Regions from separate parts of the Polymorphospora sp. A560 genome, predicted to be linked through region 3. Evidence: riboswitches for the same ligand, from Rfam matches in the RefSeq annotation. Region 3 holds a riboswitch; each other region holds the start of a gene.

Region 1 (9,969 bases), 4.0 Mb from region 3:
CCGTGGGTGAGGGGTAGCCGGTGCCGGCCATGGGTGGCGGGTACGCGGGGCTGGCCGGGGGCGGCGGGTAGGCGGGGCCGGTCGGAGGGGGAGCGGGGGTCGGTGACTGTTCGGGGGTCGCGTCGGTGACCCTGGGAATCAACGCTGTGGCGTCGTCTGTGCCGGTCGCGCGATGGCGACCGTTACGCCTCTCGGGCCCATCGCCGCTCATGGGATTCACTCTGGCACCCTCGCCGAGCGCAGGGCACTCGAACCGTCGTAGGCTGGCACACTCAGATCGGTCTCGACCGACTCTCGGTAACCGAGCTGGTAGTGGTCAACGGCGTCCTTGAACAACTGGACCCCCTCGGACTCGGTCAGCGCCCGCTGAAGGTGGGCGGGATCCCCGATTGCAGCGATCTTGAACGGTGGCGAGTAGACCTGCCCGTGGAGCAACAGCGTGTTGCCTACGCAGCGTACAGCGCTTGTCGACAGCACGCGCACATCCATGATCGACATCGCTTCGGCTCCACCGGCCCAGAGGGCGTTGACAACGGCCTGGACATCGCCCTGGTGCACCACGAGGTCGTCGTTGGTCGTGGCATCCGGCCGGTTGCCCTCGCCGACCTGTGGTGCGTCGTTGAGTTCAACGACCAGACCGGGTCCGCGCATCGCGGTGAATCCGGCTGCCTGCCGGCTCGACTCGGCGCGGTTGCGCTGCTCGGCGATCGGCGCGTCCGAGCCGGCGAACTCCTCGGCCTGAGCGGTGACCTGTGCCCGCAGCCGCGCGGCCCGTTCCTCGCTGTCGGTGACCTGCTGGCGGCGCTCTTCGATCAGCTGGGTGAGCTGGGGCCGGCGGTCCTCGCGGAGGGCGGTGCCGTCGGCGGTGGTCGCGGTCGTGGTGAAGAGCAGGCCGGCGGCGAGGGCGATCAGCGGCACTCCGACACTCCAGCCGGTGCGACGTGACCTGGCGGGCCGCCACCTGAGTCCGGCGGCGACGCGGCGGAACACCTGGCGCCAAGAGGCGGCGCCCGAGGTGTATTCCACGTTGCCTCCCTCCGCCGCTCCGGACGGCATCGATCGTCGTCCGGCCCGGCTGGTTCGCGGCCCGGCCGCATCGGGCCGGCACGCTGTACGTACCTGTCTTCAACCCATACGTGGCCTGAGCGCGTTGTCTTGACTACGCTAGCTCTCGAACATTATTGGCCATGGACCGTCGCCCCTGCGTCCGGTTGTCAGGCCGGACGAGGATCAACCCCTCACTCAGGAGAGCGTCGTGCCAAAGTCCCAGGTTCGCAAGAAGAAGGTGTACACCCCGCCGACCGACGTGCGCCCGACTTCGACAGCCGCGACCCGCAAGCCTAGCCCGATCTGGCTTCCGATCGCCGCGGTTTCATTGATTGTCTTCGGCATCGGTTGGCTGGTCGTCTACTACCTGTCCGAGACGGCCTACCCGGTCGCCACCTGGGGTTACTGGAACCTGGCGGTCGGCTTCGGGGCCATGGTCAGCTCGCTGATCCTGCTGTCCCGCTGGCGCTGACCGGCGACCCTGTTATCCACAGGTTTTCCACAGGCGTGTGACAAAGTTGGCGGCCGTCCCCAGGGGCGGCCGCCGATCATGTTGCCGTAACGAGCCTTAAGGTGGCCGCAGGATGATGCGGCCCGCCTGTTGGGACTCTCACGTTACTGACGGGTAACCTGGCGCGTAGGCTGCATCGCATGGCCGGTCGTCCCCCCGGTCATCAGCCGTACCCAGGCAGACCGGGAGGCCAGGCATGGGCACAGTCCAGATCGTCACTACGGTCCTCGCCGCCGCGATCACCGCGGTGGCGGTATGGCTGGCGGTCCGTGCGGTCCGCCGGATGGTCGCGGTCGTCAGGCTCGGCCAGCCGGCTCCGGAGCGGCTGACCGACCGGGGCACCCGCCTCAAGACGATGCTGGTCGAGATCGCCGGCCACACCCGGATGCTCCGGTGGGGCGTCGTCGGGGCCGCGCACTGGTTCGTGATGATCGCCTTCATCGCCCTGTCGACCCTGGTGCTCGAGGCGTACTTCGAGGTGGTCAACCCGAGGGTCGGCCTGCCTCTGCTCAGCGGCTGGCTGCCGTACGGGCTGCTCACCGAGCTGATCGGCGTACTCGGGTTCGTGGGTATCGCGGTCCTGATGGTGATCCGACTGATCAACCGTCCGACCCGGGCCCGCGGGCTGTCCCGCTTCACCGGCTCCACCATGTGGCAGGCCTACTTCGTCGAATGGGTCATCTTCACGATCCTGATCTGCGGCTTTTTCATCCGTGGGTTCAAGGTCGCCACCGACCACTTCGACTACCCGGTGTGGGCCACCCCGGTGTCGCACGCCCTCGGGTCGGTGCTGCCGGCGTCCGAGGCCGCCCTCAGCATCGTCGCCCTGATCAAGATCGCCATCTCGATGACCTGGCTGATCGTGATCTCGCTGAACGTCACCATGGGCGTCGCCTGGCACCGGTTCTCGGCCTTCTTCAACATCTTCTTCAAGCGCGACCCCGGCAGCGCCGGCTCCGGGCTCGGCGCGCTGCGCCCGATGATGTCCGAAGGCAAGCCGCTCGACTTCGAGGAGGCCGACCCGGAGAAGGACCAGTTCGGCGTCGCCCAGGTCGAGCAGTTCACCTGGAAGGGCCTGCTCGACTTCACCACCTGCACCGAGTGCGGCCGTTGCCAGTCGCAGTGCCCGGCCTGGAACACCGGCAAGCCGCTCTCGCCCAAGCTGCTGGTGCTCAGCCTGCGTGACCACGCCTACGCCAAGGCGCCCTACCTGCTCGCCGGCGGCGGCAAGGACCTCACCGGCGAGGAGAAGGCGACCGCGGCCCAGCTCGCGCACGTGGACGTACTGGCGCTGGCCGAGGCGGAGCGCCCGCTGATCGGGGGGGCCGAGGACGGCGGCGTCATCGACCCCGACGTGCTGTGGTCCTGCACCACCTGTGGCGCCTGTGTCGAGCAGTGCCCGGTCGACATCGAGCACGTCGACCACATCGTCGACATGCGCCGCTACCAGGTGCTGATCGAGTCGTCCTTCCCGTCCGAAGCCGGCGTGATGCTGCGCAACCTGGAGAACAAGGGCAACCCGTGGGGCGCCCCGCAGAACACCCGTGAGGACTGGACCAAGGGCCTCGACTTCGAGGTGCCCCGTGTCGGCGAGGTCGAGGACTTCGAATACCTCTTCTGGGTCGGCTGCGCCGGGGCGTTCGAGGACAGGGCGAAGCGGACCACCCGTGCGGTCGCCACCCTGCTGCACGAGGCCGGCGTCAACTTCGCCATCCTCGGCGAGGGCGAGACGTGCTCCGGCGACCCGGCCCGCCGGATCGGCAACGAGTTCGTCTTCCAGATGCTGGCCCAGCAGAACGTCGAGACCCTCAACGAGGCCGGCGTCAAGAAGATCGTCGCGACCTGCCCGCACTGCTTCAACACCCTCGGCAACGAGTACGGCGAACTCGGCGGCAAGTTCGAGGTCGTACACCACACGCAGTTGCTCGCCCATCTCGTCGCCAGCGGCAAGCTGACTCCGGTCACCCCGGTCGACGGCGGCGTCACCTACCACGACCCGTGCTACCTCGGTCGGCACAACCGGGTCTTCGCCGCACCGCGCGAGGTGCTCGGGGCGGCGGTCGACGGCGGGCTCACCGAGATGCCGCGCAACTCCGAGCGGTCGTTCTGCTGCGGTGCCGGCGGCGCTCGAATGTGGATGGAAGAGCGGATCGGCAAGCGGATCAACGTCGACCGGGTCGAAGAGGCGCTGTCCACCGGGGCCAAGACCGTGGCGGTCGGCTGCCCGTTCTGCTACACGATGCTCGGCGACGGGGTGACCGGCAAGGGCGAGGAGGACAACGTCGAGGTCGTCGACGTCGCCACCGTCCTGCTGCGCTCGGTCAAGCCCGACACCACGCCGGCCAAGACCGGCAACTGACGTACCTGTAACGGATCTCAGCCGGGGTTCAGGGAGCGCCCAGGGAGGCGTCAGGGCAGAGCGCCGTCTTGATTCACTTTGGAGACACCTCTAAGGTGAGGCACCGACCGTGTGTGGATGTCGGCCTCCGTTCTTCCCCCGAGAGGCGCCCGCGGTCGCAACTAAGGAGTCGGGGTCTCCGGTGGCCAGCCGTTACCGATTGCCGAGTCTCGGCGCGCGAGTCCTCCTTGCCCTCAGCGCGGCGCTGGCCGTGACCCTGCTGCCCGGGATACCGGCGCAGGCACAGCCGACCGCCGCCCAACTCGAGGCGCAGATCAACGACAAGTGGCACGAACTCGAACCGATCATCGAGCAGTACAACAAGGTCCGTGTCGAGTTGAAGGCCAACGAGAAGAAGGCGGCCGAACTCGACAAGAAGATCCAGCCGCTGATGTTGCAGACCGAGATGGCGACCGAGCGGATCGGCCTGCTCGCCACCCGGCAGTACAAGGGCGGCCCGTCGTTGAGCCTCAACGCGCTGCTCACCGTCGGCACGCCGGACAGCCTCGCCGACCAGATGACGATGCTCCGGATGCTGGCCCGCCACGAGCAGCGGCAGGTTGCCGGCGTCGTCACCGTGAAGGAGCAGTACGAGACGGAGAAGATGACCCTCGAGACGGTCATCACCGAGCAGCGCAAGCAGGATGCCGATCTCGCGGCGAAGAAGAAGAAGATCGACACCGAGATCAAGAACCTGGAGCGGCTGCAGGCCCAGATGAACATCCCGATCGGCCCGCCGGTCCGCATCGGTACCTGCCCGACCAACCACCCGAACCGTGCCGTGGCCACCGCCTGCGCCCAGATCGGCAAGCCGTACGTGTGGGGCGCGGCCGGTCCGAACTCCTTCGACTGCTCCGGCCTGACCCAGTACGCGTGGGCCCGGGCCGGCGTGTCCCTGCCGCACTACACCGGCGCGCAGTGGAACCGCGGAACCGCGGTGAGCCGGGCCGATGCCAAAGCCGGAGACCTGGTCTTCTTCGGTAGCGACCTGAGCCACGTGGGCATCTATCTCGGCAACGGGGTCACGGTGCACGCCCCCCGGGCCGGCCTACCGGTGCAGATGGCGAGCATCGACCAGATGGGCAAGCCGGTCGTCGGCTTCCGGCGCGTCGGAACCGGATAGGCACCTGTTCCCACGAATCGGCCCCCGCTCCCGGCGGGGGCCGATTCTTTTGGAACGGGTCAGCGCGGAGCGCCGACTGGTGACATGAGGATCTGTACGTCCTCCCGGTCCACGTACATGAACCGGTGTCCGAACTGGATCTGCACGTACGTCTTCTCGCCGCGGATCACCGTCCAGTCGCCGGGCGAGTTGCCCTCGTACGTGCTGGCCCGGTAGTACTCGCTGCCCAGCACGTCACCGACGGCGTACCGTTCGCCGGCCTTCATCGTGTACTGCAACGGGGAGATCGTCTGGTAGGGCACCCCCGCCGGGTACGCCGCCGCCTCGGGGTAGGCACGGCCGTACAGCGGGATGGTGTCCTTGCCGGGCTTCGGGGTGGCGACCAGGCCGATCGACCACTTGCCGTTCGGCGCCGACGGCGGATTGTGGAACCACGCCTTCTGCCCGAGATACCAGATCGCCGTCCAGTCGCCGCGCCGCTCGGCGATCGCGTACGTCTGCCCTGCCGACGCCCGCGCTCCGTGGTCGGAGATGTGCATCGTGTTCGGCGTACCGTCGGGGCGCTTCGCCAGGTCGTTGACGAGCGGGGCGTCCGGGCTCGGCGCGCTGCGCAGGATCACCGACGACGAGCCGCGCGACGGGCACGGTACGCCCGCGACCTCGCAGCCGGTGAACGCCGGCCGGTTCGTCGCGAAGTCCGGGTCGATCGTGACCAGGCCGGTACGGTGCGTGCCGGTGCTCCAGAACGGCGCCTTCAGCAGGTCGAAGTAGTGCGACCAGTTCCAGTACGGGCCCGGGTCCCAGTGCATGCTGCCCATGTTGCTGGCGAGCGTGCCGGGCACGTTGTCGTGCCCGATGATGTGCTGCCGGTCGAGCGGGATGCCGAGCCGCAGCGCCAGGTGCCGCACCAGCTTGGCGGAGGTGCGGTACATCGCCTCGGTGTACCAGGTGCCCTGGGCGGCGAAGCCCTCGTGTTCCAGGCCGATCGCCTTGGCGTTGACGAACCAGTTGCCGGCGTGCCAGCCGACGTCCTTGGCCTTCAGGTGCTGGGCGATGTGCCCGTCGACCGAGCGCAGCGTGTAGTGCCAGCTCACCCAGTTCTTGTCCTGGGCCAGCCGGGTCGTGCCGGCGAAGTAGCCCTCGGCGTCGTGGATGACGATGTACTCGATCTTCTGCTGGGCCGGGCGGTTGCCCTTGTCGTGGTTGCCGTAGCTGGTCGGGACCGTTCCGTCGCCGCGCAGTTCGTACGGCGCCGGCAGCCACTCGCAGGAGATGTCGTCCGGGCACTCCAGCCCGTCCGGGCGGGCCAGCTTGCGCAGGCCGAGCCGGTCCAGCCAGGACGTCGCCGGGGTGAGGCCGGCGTGCCGGGCCAGACTGACCTGGTGGCCGTCGTCGGTCCGCCGGGTCGCGCCGGTACGGATCGTCGAGTAGACCTCGTCGGCGAAGGCGGCCGCCGCGTCACGGGTGTCGGCGCCGGAGTAGCGCGCGACCGCGCCGTACCAGTCGGCCGGGTCGCTGCCGGCACCCTGCGGGGCACCCAGTTCCCGCTGGTACGCGGCGAGCAGCGCGGCGCCGCCGCGGATGTTGACCACCGGGTCGGTACGCAGCGCCTCGGCTCCGGCCCCGGTCAGTCCGGCGGCGGTGCCGAGGGTACGCAGCGCCGCCTCGTCCGGCGGGTTCGGCGCGGGGTGTTCGAGTTCGATCGCCTCGCGGGAGGTGTCGCCGCGCGGGTCCTCGTGGGTGCCGTGGTGACCGGGTACCGGCAGGCTCGCCACGTGCGCGGCGTCGGTGAGGTGCATCGGGCCGTACCCGCCGCTCGTGCTCGGCGTGCCGGCGTTGGTGTCCCAGCGCGACTGCAGGTACGACACGCCGAGCAGGATGCTCTCCGGTACGCCGTACTCGGCGGACGCGGCGGCGTACTGCTGCTGTCTGGTATCGGTCGGGGCTGGCACGGCGGGTGCCGGGCTGACCGGCACGAGCGTCGCGGCGCCGACGACCGCGACGCTGAGCAGGATCCGCCTGCCCGTCGGCTTGGTGAGACGCTGCATCGAACCTCCAGTCGGATTGATCTATGTCGTCACCTTCGTCCGTGTGGCCGCTCCCGTCAATGGATTCCGGACGATGTCTGCGTACTGTAGGAAACTTTCATGCCTGACTGACTGCGACAGGCTTGACACGCAACGGATTTCACAGGTCCGGTGGTTGCGCATTGATAACGACGCTGCCTAATGTGATGAACCGTCGAGCGGGATCCGGCCATCCACCAGGGATGGCGTCGACTCGACACCGCCGAGTCACAACAAGGTCGTGAGCCGGGGACCCAGAAGTAACCGGGGTGAATCCGCAGACTTGCGGTAGGGCGCAACTCTCCCGCCCGAACCCGTCAGCTAACCCGGTAGGCGGTCCGTAAGGAGAAGGAGCACCGACCCCGGTGGCTGATCATGCACCGTGGCGCCGACTCTTCCGGCCGGCGACCGCCGGCCGACCGCCGGCCCTGCCACGTCTCCGCCGGTTGACCAGGACAACCGTCTTCGTCGCCGTCGCCAGTGTCGCCATCGTCCTCTTCGGAGCGGTACCCGCCCAGGCCGAGCCGACCGTCGCCGAGATCGAAGCCCAGATCGACAAGTCGTGGAGCCAGCTCGAGCCGGTGATCGAGCAACACAACGCCACCCGCGAGCAACTGGCGACGAAGAAGAAGCAGGCCGACGCCCTCGCCGCGAAGATCGCCCCGCTTCAGCTCCAGGTCGACCTGGCCATGGAACGCGTCGGTCAGTTCGCGACCCGCGCCTACAAGGGCGGCAACACGTCGGCGTTGAACTCGATTCTCACCAACGGCTCGCCGCAGACCCTCGCCGACCAGCTAGAACTGCTCGACCAGTTCGCCCGCCGGCAGGCCCGCGACATCCAGAGCGTGGTCGACCTCAAGGCGCAGTACACGGCGCAGAAGGGCCCGCTCGACACCCTCGTCGCCCAGCTCACCACGACCGAGGCCGAGCTGGCAGCCAAGACCAAGCAGATCAACGCGGACATCAAGAAGCTCCAGGAGCTGCGGCTCAAGGCGTACGGCACCTCCGGCGGCCTCGGCTCGCTGCGTCCGGCGCCCTGTCCGGCGACGTACCCGGGTGGGCCGGCCAGCACGGTCGCGAAGTTCGCCTGCTCCCAGATCGGCAAGCCCTACGTCTGGGGCGCCTCCGGGCCGAACGGCTACGACTGCTCCGGTCTGATGCTCGCCGCCTGGGGCAAGGTCGGCGTACGACTGCCGCACAACGCCGCCGCCCAGCGCCGGACGATGCCCTCGATCAGCCGCTCCGAGCTGCGCCCCGGTGACTTCGTCTTCTACAACTCCGACCTCAGCCACGTCGGCATGTACGTCGGCAACGGCTGGCTGGTGCACGCCTCCCAGGCCGGCGTACCGGTCCTGATGAAGCGCTACGACAACGGCACGATCCACAGCTTCGGCCGCCCCAGGATGTGACGGCGAGGCCAAAAGGGGCGGCTCCCTCGACGGGAGGCGCCCCTTTTGCTGTCTTCGTGCCTCAGCGGACCGGCCAGGTCCGCCAGTTCTGCCACGAGCGGCTCGGCGTCGGTCCACGCTGCCCCTGGTAGCGCGAACCGTAGACCGCCGACCCGTACGGGTGCTCGGCCGGCGACGACAGCCGGAAGATGCAGAGTTGGCCGATCTTCATCCCCGGCCAGAGCGTGATCGGCAGGTTGGCCACGTTGGACAGCTCCAGCGTCACGTGCCCGGAGAAGCCCGGATCGATGAAGCCGGCCGTCGAATGCGTCAGCAGGCCGAGCCGGCCGAGGCTCGACTTGCCCTCCAACCGTCCGGCGAGCTGGTCGCCGAGGGAGATCACCTCGAGCGTCGACGCGAGCACGAACTCGCCCGGATGCAGCACGAACGGCTCCCCGTCCGGTACCTCGACAGCCGAGGTCAGGTCATCCTGCTGCACCGACGGGTCGATGTGCGTGTAGAGGTGGTTGTTGAACACCCGGAAGAGCCGGTCGAGCCGTACGTCGATACTCGACGGCTGGACCAGCGCCGGATCGAACGGCTCCAGCGCCAGGGCGCCCGCCTTGATCTCACTGACGAGGTCGCGGTCGGAGAGCAGCATCGTCACACCATAGCGAGCCGGTCTGGGTGGGTCGGCGGCCCGCCCCGCCGGTTCGGGCAGATTGTGCTGGTCAGATCCGCGGTTCGTTACCCGTGTCGTACAGATGTTCGATAGAATTCCGGTATGGCTACCTGGACCGAGTTCGCCGCCGACGAGCCCCGACTCGCCGAAGCGATCCGTTCGCTGATGCACCAGTACGGCCCCGGCCTGGGCTACCTGGCCACCGTCCGGGCCGACGGCGGGCCGCGCGTACACCCCGTCGCCCCGGTGATCACCGACGAGGGCCTCTTCTGCTTCGTCGTCGACTCACCCAAACGCCGCGACCTGGAGCGCGACGGCCGGTACGCCCTGCACTCGTTCCCCCCGGAGGACAGCGACGACGAAGCCTACGTCGCCGGCCGCGCCCGTCCCGTGACCGACCAGGCACGGGTCGCCCGGCTGGCCGACACCCTGCGCGCCACCGACGACGTCGACTGGCGCCTCTTCGAGTTCAGCATCGAGGTCGCGATGGTCGCCCGCCACGGCCAGTCCGGCGCCACCCCGCTGACGGCGGACCCGGCCGGCCGTCCCGAAGTCCGACTCTGGCTGGACCCCGCGACGTCGCCGGCCGTGGCGACCCAGTTGGCCGCCTGAGCCCACCCCATCCCCCGAAGATCCGCGTGGCCAGGGGCCGGCGCCCGCCCAACGTGCGCCCACCCCCTGGTCACGCGGATCGGGAGGGGTCCGTGCGTCAGCGCAGCCGACCAGGTACAGTGAGGTCCGCTCGCGGGTGTAG
Region 2 (9,969 bases), 3.6 Mb from region 3:
GTCCAACTCGGCACGAGCCGTACCCGGGTCGGCGTGAGTGCTGTGCTGGCTCCGTCGGCCAGCGGTGACATGGGTGGCTCCTCGTGCTCGGGGTCGTTCGACCGTATTGGGCACCGTGCGGCGAAGAGTATTTATCTAGATCATCTCGGCCGTTGGGCAGCTCGGTCGGTCCATCCGGTTCGCCCCGCAACCGGCCGTGCGGTGCGGCCCGGTGGCGTCTCCTCGCCGGATGACCTCGGCCGGTGCCGTCGTGCGCCCCGCGTATGCCCGGGGCTCGATCCCCTTGCGTTGGCCGACGGAATAGGTTAGTAAAGTTTATTAAAAGATGGCTGTCTAAGTCTGCTGTAACGAGGAGAGTGATTACGTGTCCAGAAAACGCACGATCGCGTCGCTGGCCGCACTCGCGGTCGCGGTCGCCCTGGCCGTCGTCGTACCGATGTCGTCCGCGTCCGCCGCGACCTGCGCGACCGCCTGGAACTCCTCGGCGGTCTACACCGGAGGCATGACCGCCTCCCACAACGGCCGTAACTGGCAGGCCAAGTGGTGGACGCAGGGCGAGGCGCCCAGCACCGGTGGCTCCGGCGTCTGGGCCGACCAGGGCACCTGCGGAGGCGGCACCCAGCCGCCGCCGGGCACCAACTGCAACCACCCCGCCTGGGTCGCCGGCCAGTGGTACCCGGCCGGCTCGATCGTCCGCTACACCAACGGCCAGTACTACCGGGCCAAGCACGAGAATCCCGGGTACGACCCGATCATCAGCACCTGGTACTGGGAGCCCTACTCCTGCGGCGGGCAGCCGCCCACCACCCCGCCGGGCGGCAACACCGGCTTCGTGGTCAGCCAGGCGCAGTTCAACCAGATGTTCCCGAGCCGGAACGGCTTCTACACCTACAGCGGGCTGACCGCCGCGCTGAGCGCGTACCCGGGCTTCGCCAAGACCGGTGACGAGACCACCCGGCGGCGCGAGGCGGCGGCCTTCCTGGCCAACGTCAACCATGAGACCGGCGGGCTGGTCCACATCGTCGAGCAGAACCAGGCCAACTACCCGCACTACTGCGACACCAGCCAGCCGTACGGCTGCCCGGCCGGCCAGGCCGCCTACTACGGCCGCGGCCCCGTGCAGTTGAGCTGGAACTTCAACTACAAGGCGGCCGGCGACGCGCTTGGCCTGCCGCTGCTCACCAACCCGTGGCTGGTGCAGAACGACGCGGCCGTGGCCTGGAAGACGGCGCTGTGGTACTGGAACACCCAGTCGGGTCCGGGCACGATGACCCCGCACCACGCGATGGTCAACGGGATCGGTTTCGGTGAGACGATCCGCAGCATCAACGGCGCGCTGGAGTGCAACGGCCGCAACCCGGCCACGGTGCAGAGTCGGGTGAACGCCTACCAGCGGTTCGTCCAGATCCTCGGCACCACGCCCGGCAACAACCTCTACTGCTGAGACCGCGCGGGCCGGCGGCGGACAGGTCCGCCGCCGGCCCGCGATCCGGTGGGTGCCGGGCTCCGGTCAGCGTCCGCCGCGTCCCGGCCCCGGCCCGAACCCGCCGCCCTTGCCCCCGAACACGCCGGCCTCGGCGCCCGCGATGATCGCGTCGGCCTGCTCCCGGGTCAGCTTGCCTTCCTCGACCGCCGCGTCGAGCCGCTCCTTGAGCTTCGCCTGCCGCTCCTGCTCGGCCCCGGTGCGCAGGTCACCCTGCACCTTCTCCAGCGCGGCGCTGACCTTCTCCACGTCGACGCCGAGTTCGGCGGCCAGCCCCTCGGCGAGCTGCCGGTTGTGCTCGGCCCGCCGTTCCTCGTGCTGCTCCGTCCGGGACGGCGCGCTGGAGGACGACGTCGACGGCGCGGGTGTCGGATCCTCGGCGAGGGCCACGGTCGGTACGGCCACCGCCAGAGCGAGCACCCCGGCCGCACCGAGGCCGACGAGTGCCGCCTTCCTGGGGACGATCTGCATGATCACTTTCCTCCGATTGGTAACGGTTGGACGGTTTACCGGGATTCACCATGAGTCGTGCCGCTGGGCGCCGGCCATGTGGAACCTGTCAGCAAGCTGGCAAGTCACCGCCCGGCAGCCGCCGGCGGCCGGCTCGACCGACCAACAGACATCACCGAAAGTCGTTGTCCTGTAACGCATCCGCCCTGGTAGTGGCTCGGTGGTTCCGGAGCGACGGACCCGAACCATCCGGTAGGCTGGCCCGCGGTCTCCGCCCGGCGGCGCCCATCGGCGCCGGTGGTGACCGCCGCCCAATCGCCGCGAGGCGAGCCGGGGAACCAGGTGTCCCGGGGTGAATCCGCGCCAGCGGTAGGGATCCTTCCGTCCCGAACCCGTCAGCTAACCCGGTCGGCGGCAGATGGGAGGAACGGTAGATGACGTCATTCCAGCGTCGGCGGCAGTCGCTGCCCGTCACGCTCGTGACCGCCGTAGCCGTGCTCATCGGCTTGGCGGTCGCCCCCGGCACGGCACACGCCGAGCCAACTTCCGCACCGACGACGCCCGGCGACGAGGGTGAGAACCCGTTGCTGCGCGACGTGATGGAAGCCACCAGCCGTGGCTACGTCGAGGCGAAGACGGCGGTCGACAACTCACGCAAGCGCCAGCTGCAGCTCACCCTCGAACTGCAGAAGGTCGAAAAGCAGATCGAGATGCTCCAGCCCGAGATCGGCCAGGTGGCGGCCAACGCCTACCGGATGGGCCGCATCGGGCCGATGATGATGCTGCTCAACAGCGCGTCGCCCGAGGACTTCCTCGACCGCGCCGAGAGCCTCGACGCCCTCGCCCAGCACGACAACCGGAAGATGCGCGAACTCAACGCCGCGCTCGACCAGGCCAACCGGGCCAAGGCCGCGATCGACCAGGCCGTCACCGAGGAGCAGCAGCAACTCGAGGTCATGGCGAAGAAAAAGGCCGAGACCGAGAAGGCGCTCCGGCTGGCCGGCGGCGCCTCGACCGGCGGGTTCGTCAACGCGACCTCGCCGATCGCCGCGCAGGCCCCGCGCAACCGCGATGGATCGTGGCCGGCACAGTCGTGCAACCAGAACGACCCGACGACCTCGGGATGCATCACCGCGCGTACCCTGCACGCGCTCAAGGAGACCCAGAAGGCCGGGTTCAACTGGTACGTCTCCTGCTACCGCCCCGGTGGGCCGTACGAGCACCCCAAGGGACGCGCCTGCGACTTCTCTTCCCAGAAGAAGGGCTTCGGCGGCGTCGCGCAGGGTGAGAACAGGTTGTACGGCAACAACCTGGCCGCGTTCCTGGTCCGCAACGCCGACCGGCTCGGCATCCTCTACGTCATCTGGTTCAAACAGGTCTGGCTACCGGCGATCGGCTGGAAGTCGTACAGCGGCGCCTACGGCGACCCGAACACCGACCACACGAACCACGTGCACCTGTCCCTGCTGTAGGGACACTCACGCCGGAGCCGGGTCGCCTGCGCGACCCGGCTCCGGCGTATCCGTCACAGCTCGCCCAGCGCCGACCGGCGGGCCGGGGCACGCCCCGGCGGCTGGCGGGGCGGCGGCCCCGCCGGCGGAGCCGCCGGGATCGGCAGGGTCACCGGATCGTCACAGGTCACCGTGACCTCCTCACCGTGGTGCCGCAACTCCAGCCGGGTGTCGTCGTCGCCGTCCCGCAGCGCGTACGTCACCTCGTGCGGCCGCACGTCGACCCGCAGCCGCCGGCCGTGCCACATCAACGAGAACTCCAGCCGGCCGATCCGGCTCGGCAGCCGGGGCGCGAACGACAACCGGCCGTCGTGGTCACGCATCCCGCCGAGCCCGGCCACCAGCGCGATCCACGCCCCCGCCAGCGACGCCACATGCACCCCGTCGCGGGTGTTCTGGTGGATGTCGTGCAGATCCATCAGGGCGGCCTCGCCCAGATAGTCGTGGGCGAGTTCGAGATGGCCCGTCTCGGCGGCCAGCACCGACTGGGTGCACGCCGACAGCGACGAGTCGCGAACCGTACGACGCTCGTAGTAGACGAAGTTGCGCGCCTTCTCCTCGGCGGTGAACGCGTCGCCGCGCAGGTGCATCGCCATCACCAGGTCGGCCTGCTTGACCACCTGCTTGCGGTAGAGGTCGAAGTACGGGTGGTTGAGCAGCAGCGGGTACTTGTCCGGCGGGGTCGCGGCGAAGTCCCACTCCTGGTAGCGGGTGAAGCCCTCCACCTGCGGGTGCACGCCCAGCTCCTCGTCGTACGGCACGTACATCGACCCGGCCGCGTCCCGCCACGCGGCGGTCTCCTCGTCGTCGACGCCGAGCCGCCACGCCTCCTCGCTGTGCCGCTGCACCGCCTCCGCGGCGGCCAGCAGGTTCCGCTGCGCCATCAGGTTCGTGTAGACGTTGTCGTCCTTCACCGCCGTGTACTCGTCCGGCCCGGTGACCCCGTCGATGTGGAACCGGCCGTGCCGGTCGTGGTGGCCCAGCGACCGCCACAACCGCGCCGTCTCCACCAGCAGCTCCAGGCCGATCTCGCGCTCGAACTCGGTGTCCCCGGTCGCCTGCACGTAGCGGCGGACGGCGTCGGCGATGTCGGCGCCGATGTGGAAGCCGGCGGTGCCCGCCGGCCAGTACGCCGAACACTCGTGGCCCCGGATCGTCCGCCACGGGAACGCCGCCCCGTGCAGGTCGAGGGTCCGGGCCCGGTCCCGGGCCAGGTCCAGGGTGGCGTGCCGCCAGCGCAGGGCGTGCGCCACCGCGGCCGGCTGGGTGTACGTCAGCACCGGCAGCACGAACGTCTCGGTGTCCCAGAAGACGTGGCCGTCGTAGCCCGGACCGGTCAGGCCCTTCGCGGCGATCGGCCGCGACTCGGCCCGCGCGCCGGCCTGCAACACGTGGAACAGCCCGAACCGCACCGCCTGCTGCACCTCGGGATCACCCTCGACCCGCACGTCGGACGCGTCCCAGAAGTCGTCGAGGTATTCGCGCTGCTCGCGGACCAGCCCCTCCCAACCGGAGTAGCGGGCCCCGGCCAGCGCACCGCCGACCTGGTCCCGCAGCGCGGGCCGGGACCGCCGGCTGGACCAGCCGTACGTCAGGTACTTGACCATCCGCAGCCGCTGGCCCGGACGGAGCGCCACCGCGACCGTCGTACGGGCCCAGTCCTCGTACGCCTCGGTGGTCACCTTGGTGCGTTCCGGCCCGTCGACCTCGTGCCCCATCGCGGCGGCCAGCCGCAGCCCGCTCCGCTTGGTCCGGTGGATCAGCAGGCCACCGTCCTCGTAGACCAGCCGCTCCTCGGCCTGCAACGGCGACTCCAGTACGGCGGCGACCCGCGGGTCCTTCGCCTGCGCCGGCAGTTCCTCGTTGGCGACCAGTTCGGACTGCACGATCAGCCGCACCGGTTCGTCGACCGGTTCGATCTCGTAGCAGATCGCCGCGACCGCCCGTTGGGTGAACGACACCAGCCGGGTGCTGCGGATCCGGACCTCGTCGCCGGCCGGTGAACGCCAGTGCACGTTGCGTTCCAGGGTGCCGGCGCGCAGGTCGAGCACCCGCTCGTGGGCGAGCAGTTCGCCGTAGCGGACGTCGAACGGTTCGTCGTCGACCAGCAGCCGGATCAGCTTGCCGTTCGTGATGTTGACGATCGTCTGGCCCGACTCGGGAAAACCGAACCCGGCCTCGGCGTACGGCAGCGGACGCAGCTCGTAGAAGGAGTTGAGGTAGCTGCCGGGCAGTCCGTGCGGCTCACCCTCGTCGAGGTTGCCGCGCAGCCCGACATGCCCGTTGGCCAGCGCGAACACCGACTCCGACTGGGCCAGGATGTCCAGGTCGAGGCCGGTCTCCCGCACGTGCCACGGCTCGACCGGATAGGCCCGCTCACGGATCATGACACCGCCTCGCTTCGCTCGCCGTCGTCATGATTGGTACTGAGCTTGTTGGTTCGCTCGCTGCGCTCGCTCACGGCCTCTTGCGCGGTGAGTAGTTCGGACAGGTCGGTGACGACGACGTCGGCGCCGTGGACGCGCAGCGCCTCGGCCTGGCCGGCCCGGTCGACGCCGACCACCAGGCCGAACCCGCCGGCCCGGCCGGCCTCGACCCCGGCGAGCGCGTCTTCGAAGACCGCGGCCCGGGCCGGTTCGACCCCCAGCATCCGGGCCGCGGCCAGGAAGGTGTCCGGGGCCGGTTTGCCGGGCAGTCCCTGTTCGCGTGCGACGATGCCGTCGACGCGTACCTCGAACAGGTCCTCGATGCCGGCGGCGGCGAGCACCTGGCGGCAGTTCGCGCTGGCGGAGACGACCGCCCGGCGGATTCCGGCCCGGGCGACCGCGTGCAGGTAGGCGACCGATCCGTCGAAGACCTCTACGTCACCGGCGGCGATCCGGCGCAGCACGATGGCGTTCTTGCTGTTGCCGATCCCGTTGACCGTGTCGGCGGTCGGCGGGTCGTCCGGCGTCCCCTCCGGCAGCGTGATGCCGCGCGAGGCGAGGAAGTTGCGTACGCCGTCGAGGCGGGGCCGGCCGTCGACGTACAGGTGGTAGTCGGGGCCGGGGTCGAACGGCCGGAACGGCTCGCCGGTGGCGGCCGATCGGCGGCGCAGGTAGGCGTCGAAGGTCTCCGCCCAGGCCGCGTTGTGCACCCGTGCGGTCTGGGTCAGGACACCGTCGAGGTCGAACAGGCAGGCGGTGACGTCAGCGGGTAGACCGAGCACCAGGTCAATCTAACCGCGCCGAAGGCTGCTGAAACCCTGCCGCGCGGAGCGCCGCGGTCACTGTCCGTGTGAGTGTCCCGCCCCGCCGCGCGGCGGGGTGCCCGCCGACTGGCCCGGTTCGACCACCACGAACTGGCCCATCATCCCCTGGTCCTCGTGATAGAGCAGATGACAGTGGTACATGTACGGCACGTTCGGGTCGGCGTGGTCACCGAACCGCATGATGATCCGTACGGTGTCGTCGTCGGGCAGGAGGATGGTGTCCTTCCAGCCGGCGAGGTGCGGCGGTGGCGGCTCGCCGCCGATCGTCAGCACCTGGAACTGCACATCGTGCACGTGCAGGTTGTGCGGGGTGCCGTCGAGCTTGGTGACCTCCCAGATCTCGACGCTGCCCCGGACGACGGCGGCGTCGATCCGGCCCATGTCCATGCTCTTGCCGTTGATCCCCCGGCCGGCGAAGTCGAGCGACCGGGTCGTGACGGCCGACGCCGGATCGATGCGCTTGACCGGAACGAGCTGGTTGGGCAGGTCGGGTGCTGCCGCGAGGGTGCCGGCGGCCCGCAGTTCGAGCACGTCGAAGGTGTCCTCGCCGCCCGTGAACCGGTCGGAGAAGACGTTGCCGAGCGCGGGCGGGAAGCTGCGTACGGCGACCCGCTCGCCGGCCCGCATCCCGACGACGATCTCGGCCCGTTCACCTGGCGACAGGGTGATCCGCCGGGTGGTGTGCGGGGCGGGCAGCAGACCGCCGTCGGTGCCGATGAGCGCGAACGGCCGGTCGTCGGCGAGGCCGAAGTCGTACGTCCGGGCGGTGGAGCCGTTGAGCAGCCGGAGCCGTACCCGTTCGGTGGTGACGTCCAGGTAGGGCGCGACGGTGCCGTTGACCAGCAGGGTGTCGCCCAGCGTCCCGATGCCGGAGAACATGTTGCGGGTGACCCGCAGTTGTCCGTCCCGGTCGAAGTTCTTGTCCTGGACGATCACCGGGAAGTCGTCGACGCCGTAGTCGCGGGGGAGCGGTAGTGCCGATTCCCGCTCGTCGTCGATGATGAACATGCCGGCGAGGCCGCGGTAGACGTGCTCCTCGGTCTTGCCGTGCGGGTGCGGGTGGTACCAGAGGGTGGCCGCCGGCTGGTCGACCGTCCAGGTGGGTGACCAGGTGGCGCCGGGGCGTACCTCCTGGTGCGGGCCGCCGTCCATGACCGCGGGCAGGCGCATGCCGTGCCAGTGCACGCTGGTCGGCTCGGGCAGCCCGTTGACGACGTCGACGACGACCCGTTCGCCGCGCGTGGCGCGCAGGGTCGGTCCGAGGTAGTCGCCCTCGAAGCCCCAGGTCCGGGTGGCCGTGCCCCGGCCGAAGTCGCGCTGGCCGGCCTGCGCCCGCAGGTCGAACACCCGTCGTCCCTCGTCGTCGATGCGGGACGGGGCCAGCGGTGGTACGGCGAGCGGGTTACGGAAGTCGACCTTTCCGGCGGTGTCGATCCCCGGCCGCAGCAGCAGCCACCCGGTGATCCCGGCGCTGCCGCAGCAGCAGAGCACGACGACCGCGACGAGTATGCCGACGAGCAGGCGGAGCGGTCGGCGGGGACGGGGACCGGTGGTGGTCACCGAGAACCTCCTCGATAGGTCTGACAGCTACATGTAGCGTGTCTTCCTATCGAGGAGGTGTCCAGGTCCGCCGGCCGGATTCAGGGGCGGATCAGGGAAGACCCGGGGATCACTGCGGGCGCAGCGTCCAGACCACGGTCAACAGGGCCGTGACCCGCGCGCTCTCGCCCTCGGTGGAGATCTCCACCAGGACCGGGAACTCCGGTCGGGTGCCGGCGGCGAGTTCGGCCTCGACCTCGGCGACCGGCCGGCCGAGGCGGGCCGTCGCCCGTACCGGACCCATGGCGAGCTTCTTGTACGCGATCTCGGCGCGTACGGCCAGCGGCACGGCGCGGTCGAGCAGGTGCCCGAAGCCGGCGAGGACGACCGCGCCGGAGGCGGTCTCCCCGAGGGTGAACATGGCGCCGGCGTGCGGCCCGCCGACGTGGTTGTGGGTCGCTCCGGAGTCCGGCAGGCGCACGATCGCGTGCAGCCCCTCGGAGTCTTCCGCCACGTCGATGAACTCGATTCCGAGGGTGCGGGCGAACGGGACGGCCTGCAGCATTCCGGCGGCCACCTGCCGCGAGTCGATGGACATGGCAGCATGTTACTTGCTGGTAACTTGCTTGGGCAATCGGCCTCCGGCGGCCGGCGGGACGCGCCGGACGCCCTGTCCACGCCCGCGTCGGGACAGCGCTAGGGTCAGGTGGGCTTCGCGCCGCCGTACCGGCCGGCATCTCACGTGGGGGGAGAAACCTGTGGCTGACCAGTTCGTCCATCTGCATGTGCATTCCGAGTACTCGATGCTGGACGGAGCGGCCCGCCTCAAGGAGATGTTCGGCGAAGCGGCCCGGCTCGGGATGCCCGCGGTGGCCGTCACCGACCACGGCAACATGCACGGGGCGTACGACTTCTTCCAGCAGGCCAAGGCGACCGGCATCACCCCGGTCATCGGGATCGAGGCGTATCTCGCACCGGCCTCCCGGTTCGACAAGAAGCGGATCAACTGGGGTAACCCGGACCAGAAGCGCGACGACGTCTCCGGTAACGGCGCCTTCACCCACATGACGATGTGGGCCCGTAACGCCGAGGGCCTCCACAACCTCTTCCGGCTCAACTCGCGGGGGTCGATCGAGGGGCACTACGTCAAGGGCCGGATGGACGCCGACCTGATCTCCGAGCACTCCGCTGGCATCATGGCCACCACCGGCTGCCCGTCCGGCGAGGTGCAGACCCGGCTGCGGCTGGGGCACGTCAAGGAGGCCGAGGCGGCGGCCGCCAAATACCAGGACATCTTCGGCAAGGAAAACTTCTTCCTCGAACTCATGGACCACGGTCTGGAGATCGAGAAGCGGGTCCGTGACGGACTCCTGGAGATCGGCCGCCGGCTCGGCATCCCCCCGGTGGTCACCAACGACTCGCACTACACCTTCGCCTCCCAGGTCGAGGCGCACGACGCCCTGCTCTGCGTACAGACCGGCAGCAACCTGTCCGATCCCAACCGGTTCCGGTTCGACGGCGGCGGCTACTACATCAAGTCCGCCGAGGAGATGTACGCCGTCGACCTGTCCGAGGCGTGGCAGGAGGGCTGCCGCAACACGCTGCTCATCGCCTCCCGGGTCGAGACCGACGGGATGTTCAAGTTCCGGAACCTGATGCCGAAGTTCCCGGTCCCCGAGGGCGAGACCGAGTCGACCTGGTTCCGCAAGGAGGTCTGGGCCGGCATGGACCGCCGG
Region 3 (9,969 bases):
CCGTCCTGCAGACCATGTGGCTGCGCACCGGCAACGAGCGCTACCTCAAGCTCACCAAGTTCTACGGCAAGCTCTTCCTGATCAACTTCGCGATGGGGATCGTCACCGGCATCGTGCAGGAGTTCCAGTTCGGGATGAACTGGAGCGACTACTCCCGCTTCGTCGGCGACATCTTCGGCGCCCCCCTCGCGATCGAGGCACTACTCGCGTTCTTCCTCGAATCCACCTTCCTCGGCCTGTGGATCTTCGGCTGGGACCGGCTGCCGAAACGCGTACACCTCGCCTGCATCTGGGCCGCGGCCATCGGCTCCACCGTCAGCGCCTACTTCATCCTCGCCGCCAACTCCTGGATGCAGAACCCGGTCGGCTACCGGATCAACCCGGACAGCGGCCGCGCCGAACTCACCGACTTCGTGGCGGTGCTGACCAACAAGGTCGCCCTGGTCACCTTCCCGCACACCATCTTCGGCTGCTTCCTCGTCGCCGGCTCGCTGATCGTCGCCGTCGCCCTGTGGCACCTGATCCGCCGCCCCGGCAACCCCGACGCCGGCACGTACCGCTTCGCCGCCCGCTTCGGCGCGGTCGTCACCCTGGTCGCCACCGCCGGCGTACTGGTCACCGGCGACATCCAGAGCAAGATCATGACGCAGGTGCAGCCGATGAAGATGGCCGCCGCCGAAGGTCTCTACGACACCGAGTCGCCCGCCTCGTTCTCCGTACTGACCGTCGGCAGCCTCGACGGCAGCCGCGAACTGTTCGCCCTGAAGATCCCGTACCTGCTGTCCTGGCTGTCGACCGGCGACGTCAACGGCGAGGTCCACGGCATCAACGACCTCCAGGCGCAGTACGCCGCCCAGTACGGGCCCGGCAGCTACACCCCGATCATCCCGGTCACCTACTGGAGCTTCCGCCTCATGATCGGCTTCGGGCTCGCCGCCGCCGCGATCGCCGCCTGGACGCTGTGGGCCCACCGCCGCGGCCGTACCCCCACCTCGAAATGGCTGCTGCGCGCCGGCCTCGTCATGCCGGTCCTGCCGCTGGCCGCCAACTGCTTCGGCTGGATCTTCACCGAGATGGGCCGCCAGCCCTGGATCGTCTTCGGCGAGATGCTCACCCGCGACGGCGTCTCCCGCAGCGTCTCCCTGGCCGAGGTCCTCACCTCCTTCGCCGCCTTCACCCTCGTCTACGCCACCCTCGCCGTCGTCGAGGTACGCCTGCTCGTCCGCTACGCCCGCCACGGCCTGCCGGACACCACCGCACCCGAGCCCGACCCGACCGAACACGACGACGAAGACAAGCCGCTCGCCTTCGCCTACTGACCCCGGGAGCACCCCGTGGAACTGTCCACCTTCTGGTTCCTGCTGATCGCCGTCCTGTTCACCGGCTACTTCATCCTCGAAGGCTTCGACTTCGGCGTCGGCATCCTGCTGCCCGCCCTCGGCCGCGACGACCGCGAACGCCGCGTCCTGATCAACACCATCGGCCCGGTCTGGGACGGCAACGAGGTGTGGCTGATCACCGCGGCCGGCGCCATGTTCGCCGCCTTCCCCGAGTGGTACGCCACCCTCTTCTCCGGCTTCTACCTGCCGCTGCTGCTCATCCTGATCGCCCTGATCTTCCGCAACGTCGCCTTCGAGTACCGGCACAAGCGCCCCGACGCCGCCTGGAAGGCCCGCTGGGACACCGCCATCACCGTCGGCTCCGCCGTCCCCGCCGTCGCCTGGGGCATCATCCTGGCCAACATCGTCCACGGCGTACCCCTGTCCGCCGACCACGAGTACACCGGCGACCTGCTCGCCGCCCTGCACCCGTACACCCTGCTCGGCGGCGCCACCTTCCTGGCCCTGTTCGCCACCCACGGCGCGCTGTTCCTCGCCCTGAAGACCACCGGCGACGTACGCGAGCGCGCCAACCAGCTCGCCGGCCGCCTCGGCATGGTGACGTTCCCGCTCACCGCGATCTTCCTGGCCTGGACGCTGAACATCCGGCAGAACACCGCCGCCGTCGCGCTCACCCTGCTCGCGATCCTCGCCCTGGTCGCCGGCCTGGCCGCCAACCGGGTACGGCGCGAGGGCTGGGCCTTCACCGGCACGACCGCCGCCACCGGCCTGCTCGTCGCCACCGCCTTCACCGCGATCTTCCCCGACGTGCTGCCGTCGACCACCGACCCGGCCGGCACGCTGACCACCACCAACGCCGCCGCCAGCGGCTACACGCTGGGCATCCTCACCTGGATCGCCGCGTTGTGCACCCCGGTCGTCCTGGCCTACCAGGGCTGGACGTACTGGGTCTTCCGGCGCCGGATCGGGGTGGCCAACATCCCACCGGACTGACCCCGCTCACCCGTGGCACCCGCCACGGGTGAGCGGCATCCACCGGGGCCTCAGCCCGCGTCGCGCAACTCCGCCAGCCGCGCCTCGATCTCCGCCAACTCCGACCGCAACCGCTCCGCCTGCTGCTCCGCCTCGGCCCGCTCGGCACTCACGATCTGCTCCACCGCCTCGTGCACACCCGGCACGTCGATCAACGCCACCATCTTCAACGCCTCCGCCGGCTTGATGACGTACGGCTTCGCCAACGCCTTGCTGCCCTGCGTCGCACCCACCGTCCACTCACCCTCGGCGTACGCCAGCGTCACCGTCAGCCCCGGCGCCGCCTTCGGCTTCGCCACCTTGGCCGCCTTCGCCGCCCGCCGCGCCGGCTTCGCCTCCACCTCCGGCTCCGACTCGGTCACCGGCTCCGGCCGCGGGGCCGGCACCGGCTGATCCAACTTGAACTCCGGCTCCGCCGGCGGCGCCGGCTCCACGGCCTCCACCTTCGGCTCCGCCGCCCGCCGGCCCGCCGGCACCCGCGGCGCGATCCCCAGATCCGCGGGGGAGAACGGCAGCTCGTCACGACCGAACCGGACCACCACCCACTCCTCGGAGACCGCCGGATCCGTCAGCGCCACCACCTGGCCGACCTGCCCCGCGATCTGCCCCGCCGACTCGGTGAACACCACCTTCGGCTTACGACCCGCCGCCAGCGAGTCACGGATGCCCTCCAGCTCCTCGGTCGACAACCCAGCGGTGCGCGTCGCCATCACAACCCTCTTTTCGTACGCATGTTTGATTGCAGCCTTCCTACCAGGCCACACCGACAACGTCGAGCACGACACCCCGGCCGCGTCAACCCGCCGCCGCCTCCCGCAGCACCGCCAACGCCCGGTCCGCGTGCGCCGTCATGCTCACCTCGCTGTGGATCGCCGCCAGCACCCGCCGATCCGTACCGACCACGAACGTCATCCGCCGCGTCGACAGCGCACCCAACGGCAACGCCCGCCGCACCCCGAACATCCGCGCCACCGACCCGTCGACGTCGGACAGCAGCGGATAACCGAACCCGTACCGGCCGGCGAACTCCCGCTGCCGCTCCACCGAATCCCGACTGACCCCCACCAACTTGGCCCCTACCTGCGAAAACTCGTCAGCCAGGTCCCGGAAATGACAGCTCTCCGCAGTACACCCCGGCGTCAGCGCCGCCGGATAGAAGAACACCACCACCGGCCCGTCCGCCAGCAGCACACTCAACCGCCGCGGCGTACCCGTCTCGTCCGGCAGTTCGAAGTCCTCGACCAGATCACCCTTGCCCAGACCGGCCACCACGCACCTCCACGTCGTCGACCGGCCCACCGTACGCCGGCCATCCACACCGGACGGCAGCGCGGTAGCGTCACCACCACGACCAGCCGAAAGAGGGGGAGTGGGCAGTGCCCGACACACCGGTAACCGTGGTAACCGGCGGCAGCCGCGGAATCGGCGCCGCCACCGTACGCCGGCTCGCCGCCGCCGGACACGACATCGCACTGTGCTACCGCGACGACACCGCCGCCGCCGAAACCGTCCTCGCCGACATCCACACCACCGGCCGACGCGGCATCGCCGTACGCGCCGACGTCACCGACCCCGACCAGGTCACCGACCTGTTCGACCAGACCGAGGCGAAACTGGGGACGGTCACCGGCCTGGTCAACAACGCCGGCGTCACCAGCCGCATCGGCCCACTCGTCGACCTCACCCCGCAAGACCTGCGCCACGTCATCGACGTCAACCTCGTCAGCGCCATCCTCTGCGCCCAACAGGCCGCCCGCCGCATGAACGCCGGCGGCGCCATCGTCAACGTCTCGTCCGCCGCCGCCACCCTCGGCTCACCCGGCGAATACATCCACTACGCCGCCGCCAAGGCCGGCGTCGACGCCCTCACCATCGGCCTGTCCAAAGAACTCGGCCCACGCGGCATCCGCGTCAACGGAGTCGCACCCGGCACCGTCTGGACCGACATCCACACCGTCTCCGGCGACCCCGACCGCCCCAACCGCATCGCCCGGCGCGCACCACTGGGCCGCGCCGGCGACGCACCCGAGATCGCCCACGCCATCGCCTGGCTGCTCAGCCCCGAGGCGTCGTACGCCACCGGCACCATCCTGCGCGTCGCCGGCGGACTCTGACCCACGAACAAGGGCCGGCCCACCAGGGCCGGCCCTTGTTCCGTACGTGTACCCGGTCAGTACGAGTAACCGCGCGACGCCATCCAGTGCGCCATCGTGATCGTGCTCATCCAGTAGCTCGCCGGACCGACACCACTGGGATCGGCGACCCGCACCTGCCGCCCCTCGTCGCCGTAACCGACGATCGTCACGTAGTGCCCACCGGGGAAGCTGCGCCAGAAGCCGTCGTTGTCCGTCGCCCCGCCGACGATGTTCGCCACCACCGGCCGCCCCTTGCCGACCGCCTCGACCACGTCCGCCTGCAGCCGGTCCATCTGCGCCGACGTCGCCTTCTGGCCGGGAATCTCCCGCACCCGGTAGGCGTCCCCGCCGACCACCTTGTTCAACACCCGCGCGATGTCGTGCGACGAGTTCGTCCCGGCGAACGTCGTACCCAGCTGCCCCGCCAGGTTGTCCTGGCTCGGCGTGTGCCCCTGCGCGCTCAGCGCGATACGGGTCGACGCCGGACCGCAGTAGTACGCGTTCGGCTGGTACTGGAAGTCGTACGACAGCGTCTTCTCCGCCGGCGCCTTCGGCGCGGCCTCCTTGGGTGCGGCCTCCTGCGGCGGCGCCGCCTGGGCCCGCTCCGGCGTCAGCGCCAACTGCACCACACCCGACTCGACCCCCGCGTTTGACTCCGCCCCGGTCGGGGTACCGGACGAAAGGCTGCCCGTCGTCGCGGCCACCGCCAGCACGGCGGCCGACGCCACGGCCACCGAACGGAAACGGTTGGGGATAACCCGACGGAACGGATTGTACGAACGAGAGTTTTCCACTTGAAGCTCCATTACCCGCCGACTGTCGTCGGCGTCCCAATCGAAAACGGCAGACGTCGACCAGACCGACGAATCGCGACCCACCCGGGACAGGACCCGCAAAACCGACGGCGGGCCGCAGACGGCACCGCCGCCACAACGGGAGACGCGAAACAGGAAAAGGACAGCCGGCAACGGCCGGCTCAGTCGATTCCGAACCGATCTGGTGTCGTGATCAGTGATCCGGCGTCAGCAAACAGCCAGGATCGTCGGTCCACGCGACAAACGGCCGCACGACAGGGAAATGGGGGATGTGCCAACCAGGCACGCTCGGTACCGCACGAACAGTCGTCTCCTTCCACAACCGCCTACCGGGTTAGCTGACGGATTCGGGCGGGAAAGGTCGCCCTACCGCAGGCATCGGCCCACGGATTCACCCCGATTGCTTGGGTCCCCGGCTCGTACGAATACGACTAAGCGGATCCGCTCCGGCGCCATCGGATGATGACCCAACAACCGGAACGGATTTCCCGACCGTACTGGCCGCCCTCCGCCGTGCCAAGACCCGGTTATCGCGCTGCGATCTATCGCACTCGCGTTCGCCGCACCCGGGCGAAGCCGGGCCGCAAGCGCCCAGCAAAGCCAAAACGGAACGGACGGTGTGTGCACCACCGAAACAACGGCGCCCCCGAGGCCCACCGTCGATACATCACCCGACCACGACGCCACCGAAAAGACGACCCCCATGCCCTCTCGGCCAAATCATCGGGTACGGGCAGCCAGGCCACCCGCCACGACACCAAAGGTGCCCCTGTGACGCCCGGCCACCAGTGGGAGAAAGCCGGCCGAACCACCCCGACCACGCTGGGCAACCCCACCACCGCCATGGCACCATCACGCACGTGACCAGCAACTCCGCCACGACGCAGCACCTGCGCGACCTCGCCCGCCTGCGCCGCGTCCGGGACCGGATCGACCGGGAGTACGCCCGGCCGCTGGACGTCGAGGCCCTCGCCCGCGGCGTGAACATGTCCGCCGGACACCTCAGCCGCCAGTTCCGGCTCGCCTACGGCGAGTCGCCCTACTCCTACCTGATGACCCGACGCATCGAACGCGCCATGGCCCTGCTCCGCCGCGGCGACCTCAGCGTCACCGAGGTCTGCTTCACCGTCGGCTGCGCCTCACTGGGCACCTTCAGCACCCGCTTCACCGAACTCGTCGGCGTCCCGCCCAGCGTCTACCGCCGCCAGGCCGGACACGCCACCGCGGGAATCCCGTCATGCGTCGCCAAACAGGTGACCAGACCGATCAGGAATCGAGAAGCAGCAGGCAACGGCCACAACTAGCGTGACCGGCATGGACATCACCATTCACCACACCTTCCTGCCGCAGACCGACCCCGACGCCGCCCTCGCCTTCTACCGCGACGCCCTCGGCTTCGAGGTCCGCAACGACGTCGGCTACAGCGGAATGCGCTGGATCACCGTCGGCCCCACCAACCAGCCCGGCACCTCCATCGTCCTGCACCCGCCGGCCGCCGACCCCGGCATCACCGACGACGAACGCCGCACCATCACCGAGATGATGGCCAAAGGCACCTACGCCAGCGTCGTCCTGGCCACCCACGACCTCGACAGCACCTTCGAACGCCTCCAGGCCAGCGACGCCGAGGTCGTCCAGGAGCCGACCCAGCAGCCGTACGGAATCCGCGACTGCGCCTTCCGCGACCCCGCCGGCAACATGGTCCGCATCCAGGAACTCGGCTGAACCCACGAAACGACCGATGACCGCCGACCCCCGCCCGGCGCCGCCACGACACCGAACACCGGCGCCGGGCGGGGGAGCGGGGAGACCGGCCCGCCACGCACCAGGCGACGCCGCACCGCGGCCCCGCCCGACAGATGGAGACACGATGAGCAAGGCCACGACGACGCAGCCGCCCGCGCCACACATCGCCGACAGCCACGACCTGATCCGCGTACACGGCGCCCGCGAGAACAACCTCAAGGACATCAGCGTCGACATCCCCAAGCGCCGACTCACCGTCTTCACCGGCGTCTCCGGCTCCGGCAAGAGCTCCCTGGTCTTCGGCACCATCGCCGCCGAATCACAGCGGATGATCAACGAAACCTACAGCGCCTTCGTCCAGGGCTTCATGCCGACCATGGCCCGACCCGACGTCGACGTACTCGACGGACTGACCACCGCGATCATCGTCGACCAGGAACGGATGGGCAGCGACCCACGCTCCACCGTCGGCACCGCCACCGACGCCAACGCCATGCTCCGCATCCTGTTCAGCCGCCTCGCCAAGCCACACATCGGCTCACCCCAGGCCTACTCCTTCAACGTCGCCTCCATCTCCGGCGCCGGAGCCGTCACCGTCGAACGCGGCGGCACCACCACCACCAAGGAACGACGCAGCTTCAGCATCACCGGCGGCATGTGCCCCCGCTGCGAGGGCCGGGGAGCCGTCAACGACTTCAACCTCGCCGCCCTCTACGACGACACCAAATCCCTCAACGAGGGCGCGCTGACCGTACCCGGCTACAGCATGGACGGCTGGTACGGCCGCATCTACCGCGGCTGCGGCTTCCTCGACCCCGACAAGCCGATCCGCAAGTACACCAAGAAGGAACTGCACGACCTGCTCCACAAGGAGCCGACCAAACTCAAGGTCGAGGGAGTCAACCTGACCTACCTCGGACTGATCCCACAGATCCAGAAGTCGTTCCTGGCCAAGGACGTCGACGCCATGCAGCCGCACATCCGCGCCTTCGTCGAACGCGCCGTCGTCTTCACCACCTGCCCCGAATGCGGCGGCACCCGCCTCAACGAAGGCGCCCGATCCTCCAAGATCAAGGGGATCAACATCGCCGACGCCTGCGCGATGCAGATCAGCGACCTCGCCACCTGGGTCCGCGACCTCGACGAACCGTCGGTCGCGCCACTGCTGGCGAAGCTACGGCACACCCTCGACTCCTTCGTCGAGATCGGACTCGGCTACCTCAGCCTCGACCGGCCCTCGGGCACCCTGTCCGGCGGCGAGGCACAGCGCACCAAGATGATCCGCCACCTCGGCTCCTCGCTCACCGACGTCACCTACGTCTTCGACGAACCCACCATCGGCCTGCACCCGCACGACATCCAGCGGATGAACGAACTGCTGCGGCAACTGCGCGACAAGGGCAACACCGTCCTCGTCGTCGAACACAAACCCGAGACGATCGCGATCGCCGACCACATCGTCGACCTCGGCCCCGGCGCCGGCACCGCCGGTGGGGAAGTGGTCTTCGAAGGCACCATCGACGCCCTACGCGCCAGCGGCACCCTCACCGGACGGCACCTGGACGACCGGGCCAGCCTCAAACCCTCGGTACGGACACCGTCCGGAGCGCTCGAGGTACGCGGCGCCAGCACCCACAACCTCCGCGACGTCGACGTCGACATCCCGCTCGGCGTGCTCGTCGTCGTCACCGGCGTCGCCGGCTCGGGAAAGAGCTCACTGATCCACGGCTCGGTCGCCGGCCGCGACGCCGTCGTGTCGGTCGACCAGGCCCCGATCCGCGGCTCGCGACGCAGCAACCCGGCGACGTACACCGGACTGCTCGACCCGATCCGCAAGGCGTTCGCGAAGGTCAACGGCGTCAAGCCCGCCCTGTTCAGCGCCAACTCCGAGGGCGCCTGCCCGGTCTGCAACGGCGCCGGCGTCATCTACACCGACCTGGGCATCATGGCCACCGTCGCCAGCACCTGTGAGGAGTGCGAGGGAAAGCGGTTCGACGCGTCGGTGCTGAAGTACCACCTGGGCGGCCGCGACATCAGCGAGGTCCTGGCGATGTCGGTGACCGACGCCGAGAAGTTCTTCGGCGCCGGCGAGGCGCACACACCCGCCGCACACAAGATCCTCGAACGGCTCGCCGACGTCGGGCTCGGTTACCTGAGCCTCGGCCAGCCGCTCACGACACTGTCCGGCGGCGAACGGCAACGGCTCAAGCTGGCGACCCACATGGGCGACAAGGCCGGCGTGTACGTCCTCGACGAGCCGACCACCGGCCTGCACCTCGCCGACGTCGAGCAGTTGCTCGGCCTGCTCGACCGGCTCGTCGACGCCGGTAAGTCGGTCATCGTCATCGAGCACCACCAGGCGGTCATGGCGCACGCCGACTGGATCATCGACCTGGGGCCGGGGGCCGGCCACGACGGCGGCCGGATCGTCTTCGAGGGCCCGCCCGCGGATCTTGTCGCCGCCCGTTCCACCGTCACCGGCGAGCATCTGGCGGCGTACGTCGGGAGTCCACCGCCGACGCAGGCGGAGGAGACGGGGTTGGCGTGACGCTCGACCGCCACGAGAGGAGAGCGTCACGCCGGGAACGGCGGTGGGACGCCGGTTCGGTACGACGAGGCGTGCCGGCCGGCTGCCGGACAGGGCGTGAGTGCGGGCGTACCCGAGCGGGACCGCCGGGCCGGCTGGGCGCGCACGTTCAGGGAAGGCGGGAAGGGCCGCCTGAGCGCGGTCCCACCCCTGATCTGAATGTTCGATAATGTACATTATGTCAACCAGAGCATTATCGGGGGCCCGGAGATCGGCCGGGCACCCGCTCCCGGGGCGCGTTGATCAAGGAGTTGTGTTTTCGCATAGGTGTACGAGTCGGGCATGCTTTCTCCTTGATCGCGGCGGCCAGTACG

What was found. Region 3 has a riboswitch for cyclic di-AMP ahead of QCD66_RS18125 (C39 family peptidase). Riboswitches for the same ligand answer to the same signal wherever they lie in the genome.
Region 1: it holds a riboswitch for cyclic di-AMP, as region 3 does, so the genes downstream of both, QCD66_RS00355 (NlpC/P60 family protein) here and QCD66_RS18125 (C39 family peptidase) in region 3, are expected to answer to the same signal.
Region 2: it holds a riboswitch for cyclic di-AMP, as region 3 does, so the genes downstream of both, QCD66_RS02075 (coiled-coil domain-containing protein) here and QCD66_RS18125 (C39 family peptidase) in region 3, are expected to answer to the same signal.

The regions. Positions count from the first base shown of each region.
Region 1 covers NZ_CP122282.1:74,381-84,349, forward strand. Annotated here, with positions in the region: gene QCD66_RS00330 (DUF881 domain-containing protein) at 217-1,026, opposite strand; gene QCD66_RS00335 (cell division protein CrgA) at 1,256-1,519, shown strand; gene QCD66_RS00340 ((Fe-S)-binding protein) at 1,755-3,917, shown strand; gene QCD66_RS00345 (NlpC/P60 family protein) at 4,099-5,079, shown strand; gene QCD66_RS00350 (N-acetylmuramoyl-L-alanine amidase) at 5,139-7,127, opposite strand; cyclic di-AMP (ydaO/yuaA leader) riboswitch at 7,357-7,495, shown strand; gene QCD66_RS00355 (NlpC/P60 family protein) at 7,511-8,554, shown strand; gene dcd (dCTP deaminase) at 8,616-9,194, opposite strand; gene QCD66_RS00365 (pyridoxamine 5'-phosphate oxidase family protein) at 9,318-9,827, shown strand; tRNA gene QCD66_RS00370 (tRNA-Gly) at 9,960-9,969, shown strand, end outside.
Region 2 covers NZ_CP122282.1:441,755-451,723, forward strand. Annotated here, with positions in the region: gene QCD66_RS02060 (TerD family protein) at 1-71, opposite strand, end outside; gene QCD66_RS02065 (glycoside hydrolase family 19 protein) at 365-1,444, shown strand; gene QCD66_RS02070 (hypothetical protein) at 1,511-1,954, opposite strand; cyclic di-AMP (ydaO/yuaA leader) riboswitch at 2,232-2,363, shown strand; gene QCD66_RS02075 (coiled-coil domain-containing protein) at 2,368-3,405, shown strand; gene QCD66_RS02080 (glycoside hydrolase family 65 protein) at 3,459-5,831, opposite strand; gene QCD66_RS02085 (beta-phosphoglucomutase family hydrolase) at 5,828-6,652, opposite strand; gene QCD66_RS02090 (multicopper oxidase family protein) at 6,710-8,254, opposite strand; gene QCD66_RS02095 (DUF4442 domain-containing protein) at 8,364-8,831, opposite strand; gene dnaE (DNA polymerase III subunit alpha) at 8,992-9,969, shown strand, end outside.
Region 3 covers NZ_CP122282.1:4,056,044-4,066,012, forward strand. Annotated here, with positions in the region: gene QCD66_RS18100 (cytochrome ubiquinol oxidase subunit I) at 1-1,319, shown strand, start outside; gene cydB (cytochrome d ubiquinol oxidase subunit II) at 1,335-2,333, shown strand; gene QCD66_RS18110 (hypothetical protein) at 2,384-3,082, opposite strand; gene QCD66_RS18115 (peroxiredoxin) at 3,168-3,641, opposite strand; gene QCD66_RS18120 (SDR family NAD(P)-dependent oxidoreductase) at 3,749-4,486, shown strand; gene QCD66_RS18125 (C39 family peptidase) at 4,543-5,241, opposite strand; cyclic di-AMP (ydaO/yuaA leader) riboswitch at 5,631-5,770, opposite strand; gene QCD66_RS18130 (helix-turn-helix transcriptional regulator) at 6,183-6,626, shown strand; gene QCD66_RS18135 (VOC family protein) at 6,637-7,047, shown strand; gene QCD66_RS18140 (ATP-binding cassette domain-containing protein) at 7,193-9,616, shown strand.